One region of the Frankia sp. BMG5.60 genome, then DNA from elsewhere that is predicted to be linked to it. Evidence: predicted binding sites of a transcription regulator. Region 1 holds the regulator's gene; the other holds the start of a gene.

Evidence for each region. The regulator LexA, encoded in region 1, represses DNA repair genes until DNA is damaged. The targets are predictions, from matches to a motif close to CGAACNNNNGTTCG.
Region 2: the regulator LexA is predicted to act here: its motif matches at 1,437-1,450, upstream of AC5R91_RS30145 (HNH endonuclease signature motif containing protein).

The regions. Positions count from the first base shown of each region.
Region 1 covers NZ_CM182091.1:6,211,254-6,215,611, forward strand. The annotation lists gene AC5R91_RS25440 (helix-turn-helix domain-containing protein) at 1-153, opposite strand, end outside; gene hflX (GTPase HflX) at 514-1,974, shown strand; gene lexA (transcriptional repressor LexA) at 2,104-2,862, opposite strand; gene AC5R91_RS25455 (LysM peptidoglycan-binding domain-containing protein) at 3,534-3,839, shown strand; gene nrdR (transcriptional regulator NrdR) at 4,216-4,358, shown strand, end outside.
Region 2 covers NZ_CM182091.1:7,353,826-7,358,183, forward strand. The annotation lists gene AC5R91_RS30140 (DUF5685 family protein) at 124-1,260, opposite strand; gene AC5R91_RS30145 (HNH endonuclease signature motif containing protein) at 1,532-2,947, shown strand; gene AC5R91_RS30150 (aminotransferase class V-fold PLP-dependent enzyme) at 2,964-4,247, opposite strand; gene AC5R91_RS30155 (L-2-hydroxyglutarate oxidase) at 4,348-4,358, opposite strand, start outside.

The DNA.
Region 1 (4,358 bases):
CGCGGCCCGTCCGTCGGCGGCCGGGTTGCCCGCCGGCAGGCGCCGCCGCAGCGGGCTGGCACCCGCCCGATCGAGGTCGCTGGTGGGCCCGGACGGGCCTTGCGCGGACCAGAGCGTCGCCGGCAGCCGGGTCGTCGGCCGTTCCCGGTACACGGCGTCGACGGTACGCGGCCCGGCGTACCGTGCGGGCGTCTGTCCCGTTCGGGGCGCCTGTCTCGTCCAAACGCCGGTCCCGTTCGGGGGCACCGGTCTCGTCCAGGTGCCCGTCCTGTCCAGGTGCCCGTCCGGTCCGGCGCGAAGGTCACGGTGTGCCAGCCCGGAAACCGTTCGCGATCGTCATGGCGGCGTGGGACCCTGGTGGGAGACGGGATGAATCCGCGAGGGAAGCGGTCGGCGCCCCGCGCCGACGCTTGCCCGCGGACCTCATCAGGTCGCCGGAACCCGCGAGCGTGACCTGGCCGGACGAAGCGGCGCGGAATCTCGCGGCAGCGAGCCGCGTTGAGAACGGATGGTATGACTCTTCCTGCCGACGCCCTGACGGCGTCCACTTTCGACAGATCCCTCATCGACCTCGCCGATTCGGATTCGGCGTACCTCTCGGGCTTCTATGACGATTCGGGGGACGGCTTCGACCTGGAGGAGCGCGCGGCACTGCGCCGCGTGCCCGGCCTGGCCACCGAGCTCGACGACGTCACCGAGGTCGAGTACCGCCAGTTGCGGCTGGAGCGGGTCGTCCTCATCGGCGTGTGGACGTCGGGTTCGCTGCGGTCGGCCGAGGCATCCATGGCGGAGCTCGCCGCCCTCGCGACCACGGCGGGTTCGGTCGTGCTGGACGCGCTCGTGCAGCGACGCGACCGGCCGGACGCCTCGACCTACGTCGGGTCCGGCAAGGCCCGCGAACTCGCCGAGGTCGTCACCGCGACCGGCGCGGACACGGTGATCTGCGACGGCGAGCTCACCCCGGGCCAGCTACGCCAGTTGGAGGAGGTCGTCAAGGTCAAGGTCATCGACCGGACCGCGCTCATCCTCGACATCTTCGCCCAGCACGCGACGTCTCGGGAGGGCAAGGCCCAGGTCGAGCTCGCCCAGCTCCAGTACATGCTGCCCCGCCTGCGCGGCTGGGGTGAGTCGATGTCCCGCGCCGCGGCCAGCGGCGGTGGGCGCGCGCCCATCGGTACTCGCGGACCTGGCGAGACGAAGATCGAGACAGACCGCCGACGGCTGCGCGCGCGGATGGCGCGTCTGCGCCGGGAGCTCGCCGGGATGGCAACCGTGCGGGAGACGAAGCGGTCGGCCCGCCGGCGCGGCGAGGTGCCCGCGGTGGCGATCGCCGGTTACACCAACGCCGGCAAGTCCTCGCTGCTCAACCGTCTCACCGGCGCCGGCGTCCTCGTCGAGGACGCGTTGTTCGCCACGCTGGATCCCACCGTGCGGCGCGCGACCCTGCCGGACGGCCGGGCGTTCACCCTCACCGACACGGTCGGGTTCGTCCGGCACCTCCCGCACCAGATCGTCGAGGCGTTCCGCTCGACCCTGGAGGAGGTCGCCGACGCGGACCTCATCCTGCACGTCGTCGACGGCTCCGCCCCCGACCCGGCCGCCCAGATCTCAGCCGTACGCGAGGTGCTCAACGACATCGACGCGGGCAACGTGACCGAGCTGATCGTCGTGAACAAGGTCGACGCCACCGAGTCGACCGTCCTCGCCGGCCTGCGCCAGCTCGCGCCCGACGCGGTCTTCGTCTCGGCGCGCACGGGGGAGGGGCTGACCGCGCTCGTCGACGCTCTGTGCGACCGAGTCCCCCACCCCGACGTGGAGATGAAGGTCCTCGTCCCCTACACGCGGGGCGATCTCGTCTCGCGGGTACACGCTCACGGCGAAGTGCTCGAGTTGGAGCACACGGCGGACGGCACCCGACTGCTCGCGAGGGTGTCGCCGTCGCTCGCCGCGGAACTGCACACCTTCCAGCCCTGACCCGTCCAGCCCTGATCCGCCGCGCCGGGACCGGCGCTGAGCTCGCCGTCGGCGCGGTCGGCGGAGCATACCCGCCCGGTCCACGGCAGCCGAATCGGCCGGCCGCCTCGCGCGGCCGGCCGTCCACGGTCAGACCCGGCGCAGCACGGCGACGATCCGCCCGAGGATCGTCGCCTCTTCGCCAGGGATGTCGCTGAACGTCGAGTTCTCCGGGTGCAGCCAGACCTTGCCGTCGCGGACCCGTAGCCGCTTGACCGTCGCCTCGCCGTCGATCATCGCGGCGACGATCTCACCGTTGTCCGCGACCGGCTGCTGGCGCACCACCACCCAGTCGCCGTCACAGATTGCCGCGTTGATCATCGATTCGCCGACGACCCGGAGCAGGAACAGGGTGCCCTCGCCGACGATCTCCTTCGGCAGCGGAAAGACGTCCTCGATCGCCTGCTCGGCCAGGATCGGCCCCCCGGCGGCGATCCGCCCGAGGACCGGCACGTAGGCCGCGGACCCCTCGCCGCTCGCGCCGGCCGGGGCCGCGGCGCCCGGGAACGTCGACACGACGGCCGCCGCGCCGGAGTCGGCCTTGCGCCGCGGCCGATCGGGGCTGAGCACCTCCATCGCCCGCGGACGGTTCGGGTCCCGGCGCAGGTAGCCCTTCTCTTCCAGCACCTTGAGCTGATGCGCCACGCTGCTCGTGCTGGTCAGCCCCACCGCCTCCCCGATCTCCCGCACGCTGGGCGGGTACCCGCGCCGTTCCACCTCGGCCCGGATGACCTCGAGCACCTTGCGCTGCCGGGGGGTCAGGCCGGCTGCGTCCGCGGGGTTTTCGGGAAAGGCCCGCACGTTGCCGCGGGCCCCGCCCCGGCGTGTACCCCTGCCTTGGCTGGTCATCGCCTACCGCTCTCCTCGTCGCCTACTCTGTCGCCGGTGGGCCGCCGCTCGGCCGCGCGCTGGACGTGCGCGCGGCTGTCGGCCTCGCCCGGCGAGACCGGCACCCCCCACGGCACCCGGCTGTCCGCGACCGGGGGAGACCGCCCGGTGCAAACCTGATCGTCTCGACGGTAACCGCCCGGTCGCGGAATCTCAAACGTCTGTTCGAGCGTGTCCCTTTCCCTGGCGGGACTCCGGTGTGACAATCGATCAGGAGTTCGATCGAACGGGAGTTCGTGGCGTCGACGACGTGGTCCGGGGCGCCTTGGGAGGAAGCCGTGCAAAGCGCGCACACCACACAGGTGGTCGATCTGGCGGCCGCCCGGGAGCGGGCGGTGCGCCGCGCCGGGGGATGGCCGGCGAGCGGTCCGGCGCGGATGCGGGTGGCCCTGCCGGCCGCCAGGGTCGGTGCCGGGAGGCCGGTTCCGAGGGCGTGCCCCTCGCACGCGCCGGTTCCCCGGGCGACGAGGTCCGAGGCGCAGAAGTCCCAGGCGTCGAAGTCTCAGGTGTCGAAGTCTCAGGTGTCGAGGTCTCAGGCGTCGAGGTCCGAGGCGCCGGGATCTCGGTCGCGGAGATCCCGGTCGCCGGGCCCGCCGCGGCGGCTTGCCCGCGGATCAGGATCCCGGCCGCCGGTGCGCCGCGCCGCCGGCGAGCCGCTGCCGCCGCTGCGGCTGACCCACCGCGGCCGGGTGGTCGTGGTCGCCGTCGTCGCGCTGGCGATCGCCGCGGTGCTGGTGGTCGTCCTGCCGCGCGCCTCGATCGCGTGGTCCGGCGAGCCGCCGCGGGGTCACCTGGTCCTCGCCGGGGAGACGCTGTGGGAGATCGCAGTCGCGCTCGATCCCGACGCCGACACCCGCGCCGTCGTGGATCGGCTGATGCGGATCAACCATCTCCCCTCGGTCGAGCTCACCCCCGGCCAGTTCCTGTTGCTGGGCTGACCCTCCGGTCGGCCGGTCCGCTCCGCCACCGTCCGGTCCCGATCGGCGCTCGGCGGCTCGCCGCCGTGACGGGCCGGTGCCCGGCGGCAGCGGGCGGGTGCGGCGCCCTCGCGCAGGGTTGTCGCGCCCCCGCGGGCTGATGTCCCGGTGTGACACGCGGGGGGTCGGTGTCCCCATCACTGGGGTTGTGCGCTAGGTTAGACACAACATCTGGTGCTTATGCGGGTGTAAGTCATCCACAGGTTGCGCACAGGCTTTCCACAGAGGTGCGGGCGGCCGTCCACAGGGGCGGCTCGGCCGGTGCGGAGGCGCGGGTCGGCTCGCTGTCCCGCCGCGCCAGGTGGCCGCGCCGGACCGGACGAAGGAGGCGTATCGCGTGCGATGCCCGTTCTGCCGGCATCCGGACAGCCGTGTCGTCGACAGCCGGGAGGCCGAGGAGGGCTCGGCGATTCGGCGGCGGCGATCCTGCCTGTCGTGCGGTCGCCGGTTCACCACCATGGAGGAGGCGTCGCTGCGGGT
Region 2 (4,358 bases), 1.1 Mb from region 1:
CGTCCCCGGTCGCGAGGAGCGTCGGGGACTCCGCTCGCGCGACGTCCACCATTTCAGCAGATCCCTACCGGACGTCACGACCAGGTTCCGCCTTGCGCAACCAGGTCGAAACATCGGGATATCTCAGCAGTTACAGTCGCAACCGACGCAGTCGCACTCCGCGCACTCGCCGCAGGACTCGCAGCAGTCGCAGCAGTCGCAGCACCGGCTGCACAGACCCTCCTTTCGCCGCCCGTCCATCGGCGACGTGTAATCGCCGCACATCTGGCAGGTCAGGAACATGCCAGCGGTGACCAGGCAGGCCGAGCCCGTCCGCCGGCGGTGTGGCGGCCGGCCGTCGGGACGACCGTCCGGCCGCTGGCCGGGGCGCCCCGGCCCAGGCGGCGGCCCGGCGGACGCGAAGGCCCGGTCGACGGCATGGCCGAGCCCGTCGCCGAAGAGGAGACGGGCAAGCCGGGCATCGACCGTGTCGGTGAACCGAACCTCGGCCAACGCATGCCGCAGGTCCCGCCGGCTGTCCTCGCACAGGCGGCGGGCCTCGGCCGGGCTGGTTCCCGTCGCCGTCAGCGGGTTCCACGATCCCGACCGGGCGTCGTCGGTCTGATCGGTGACGGCGTCGAGCAGATGGACGACGCGACCGAAGTGTCGCCCCACCGCCGCGAGGGGCGCGCGGTTGTCGTCGCACCCGGCCACGACGGCGGTGTGCGCCAGGACGGCGGAAACCGCGCTCTCGGTCGGGGCCAGCGCCTCCAACAGCGCCGCCCCGCCCCGCGCGCTGGCGCCCTCACGGGCGCGTTGCTCCGCCGCCGCGCGTTCCAGCAGGGCGACACCGAGCCCGACCCCGGAGCCGGTGCGCCCGGCGGCTGCGACGGCCCGGTCGGCCACCCGCTGCGCGATCGCGGCCGCAGGGCGGCGGCGCAGGAGACCGTCGCCGTCCGCAATGTGGTCACCTACGGCGGTCGCGCCGGCGGCGAGGGACACTGCGGCCGCCAGCCGCGGGCCCGCCTCGGTGGATGCCGCCACCTCGATCCGGCGCATCGCGCGGAACGGACACGGCCTGGCCCTGCGGCGCTCTGCCGGCGCGCCGGCCTGCGCGGCGACGAGCACCGACACGAGAACCGCGTCCACGTTCGTGGCTAACCGGGCCCACTGACCGTGATGGTCGCGCAGTGTCAGGCACAGCCCGCAGAGATGTGACATCCACGCCGCGTGCAGGTCGTCGGACAACTGGCGCCGGCAGGGGCGAACCACTCCGAACATCGTCGCACCCTCTCAGAAGGGCGGGCGGCGGTACGTGCACGCGGCCAGGGCCGCCGTGTCTGCTTCGCGACTGGGCAGCCGCTGGCGCGGGACTCCGGAGCGAGGCGGGTTGTCCGTCCTGGGGTCGGCACGGCGGCGGAGAGATCGTTCTCATGCGGATGACGATAGCGTACGATCGAACAAGAGTTCGAAACTGGAGCGAGCTCCCCTATCCCACCGGAAGCCGGGTGGGGCGGTGTCCACATGTCGTCGAGGAAGCGATGGTGCGACGATGCCAGCAGAGCAGTCAGGTGACCGTGACGCGGGGCGGCCAGCCGTCGGTCAAGGGGAGGCCGAGGCGCAGACCCCGCCCGGCCACGGTGCGATGCGCGTGTTCGATCGGGTCGTTGGCGAGCTGAGTGCGGACGAATGTCTGCGTTTCGATGTCCGGCTCGAACGCCAGATTGCGCGGCTGCAGGCAGAGCAGCTCGCCGTGCGGGCACGGTTCGCCGAGCACCGTCCGCGCCTGGAAGGCGAGCCGGACGAGCGGCGGTTCAGTGAGTTCGCGGGCGAGGAGCTTGCGGCCGAGCTCGGAGTCGCACCCGCTCTCGGCAGCCGCAAGCTCATGTTGGCGGTCGAGGTGTGCACCCGGCTGCCGGCGAGTCTGCATGCCCTGCACGAGGGCGACGTCGACCTGCTGCGGGTGGAGAGCCTCGCCCGCCAGACCGCGGCGCTGAGCGCCGCGCAGGCCGGAGCGGTCGAGCAGGCCGCCCTCGAGCAGGGAGGCCGGGCCAGCCATGCGGCTTTCCGCGCCGCGGTGCGGCGCCGGGTGTTCAAGGTCGATCCGCAGGGGGCGAATCGCCGTCATCGCCATGCGGTGCGGGGGCGCTGCGTGCGGATCACCGACGGCGAGGACGGCATGGGCACGCTGCGGGCACTGCTCTCCGCTGAGCGAATGGTCGCGGTGTACCACCGAATCGATGTGTTTGCCCGCCTTGCGGGTGCCGATCCGGAGGAGAGGCGCACGCTGGACGAGCGCCGGGCCGATGTCCTCTATGACCTGTTGATGGGGCTTGATCGGCATAGCGTTCGCCCCGAGGTGCAGGTCGTGGTGCCGATCACCACCCTGATGGGGCGCTCGGACGAGCCGGGCGAGCTCGCCGGATACGGCCCGATCCCGGCGGAGCTGGCCCGTGAGCTCGCCGCCGACTCGCAGTCGACCTGGCGGCGGATACTTACCGATCCGCAGGACGGCCAGGTCGTCGAGGTCGGGGACCGGCGTTTTCCCTCTCCCGGCCTTGCGCGGGTCGTGCGTGCGAGGAACCGCCACTGCATCTTCCCAGGCTGCGGCAAGCCCGCGGTCAACTGCGAGATCGACCATACGAAACCGCACGCCGAAGGCGGCCGTACGGAGGAACGGAACCTCGGTCCAGTCTGCGCCCGGCACCACCACCTCAAGCACGCCGAGAGCCGCCGTCGACGCCGGACCCGGCGCAGGCACGCCGACGGTGCTGGACCGGCCCGGCCGCCGTCGGAGCCCGCCGCCCGCGGCCGTGCCGAGCCCCCCGCCGCCGACTGGAAGTGCGAGCAGCCGACGCCCGGCGTCTTCCTCTGGACCAGTCCGGAGGGACGGACCTACCGAGTGCTGCCAGAGCCCTATCTGGACGTTACGCCCCCCGCCGGGCAGGCCACGCCGGGTGCCGCCTGAGGCGGGCAGGTCCGTCTCAGGTACGCGACGGGGAGGTTCCAGGGGCGCGGCTGAGTGCCGCGGCGAGCCGCTCGAAGTCGACCGGATCGTTGTACACGTGGGCGCTCACTCGCAGCACCGGCCCCGCGAGATCACGGCTTCGCTGGAGCGGGATGGCGCTGGTGAGGATCGCATCCTGCCGGTAGAGACGATCACGGACCGCCACGGGGTCCACGCCGGGTGGTGGTTCCAGCGTGACGATGCCGGTCGGCGAGTCCGGCCGCTCGCGCACCCGCCAACCGCCGGCACCGTCCAGGACGCGTCGCCCCTGGGAGGCGAGGTATGCGATGCGGGCGAACACGAGCGGGGGATCGCTGGCGAGCAGCTCGGAAAGCGCTTGGGCGAGACCGACCCGGGAGGCTATCGAGGCCTCACCGATTCCCAGCCGGGCCAGGCCGGGCAGGGGAATCGGCCGGCCATCCTTGCCCCGCCCCATGCTGTACAGACTCGGGACTGCGACGTTGATGCGCTCGGTCAGGTCCCCCCGCACAGCGAGGAAGCCGGTGCCCCGCGGGCCGCACAGCCACTTGCGTGACGTTCCCACGTAGGCGCTGGCGTGGACGTCCGAGACACCGATCTGGCCGAGAGACTGGGCGACGTCGAGGACGAGCGGCACCCCGGCGGCGGCGCAGCGCCTGCCGATCTCGACAGCTGGCTGCACGATGCCGCGTTGGCTGGGGACATGCGGAAAGACGACGAGATCCAGCTCGTCGAGCGCGAGCGGACGGGCTGCCAGGGGGCTGGATATCCCCACTCTGTCGAGGACGTCGAGGTCGATCACGCCCTGCGGGTCGACGGGCAGATCGATCAACTCGAGTGGAACCTGTCGCGTCCGGGCCTCGAGCACGAGCATGTTGGAGCCGTACTCGCTCGGGAGAACTCCGATTCTGGCGCCCGCAGGCAGGGGCCACGCGGTGAGCAGCGCGGCAAAGGCGGTGCTGGCCGAATGGTGAAAGGTGACCTCGTCGGGGCCGAGCCCAGGTCCCAGGAGGTCGGCGAGTGCCGTCCGCGCGGAGTACAGCACCTCGCCGGCCTCCACCTCGGCGACGTACGCGCCGCGTTCGCCTTCGCGCCGCAGGTGGGCGATCTGCGCGTCGAGGGTCGCCTGGCTGGGCCGGGCGGCGGCGGCCGGGTCCAGGTGAGTCACCGCTGAGGCCGGCCGTGCGGCACGCCAACGTCGGGCCAGGTCGGTTCCTGCACGGTCGTCATCCACCGCGTCGGCGAGAACCTCACGCCCCTGGCGGCTCGGCGTCACACTCACCGGACCAGGATCGCATCCATCGAACGGTCCGGACCCGGGGATACGGTCCCCGGGATCCCGGACGGGAATGTCGCCGTGTCGTCCCGGCGAGTGGCAGGTGTCAGCTCGCCG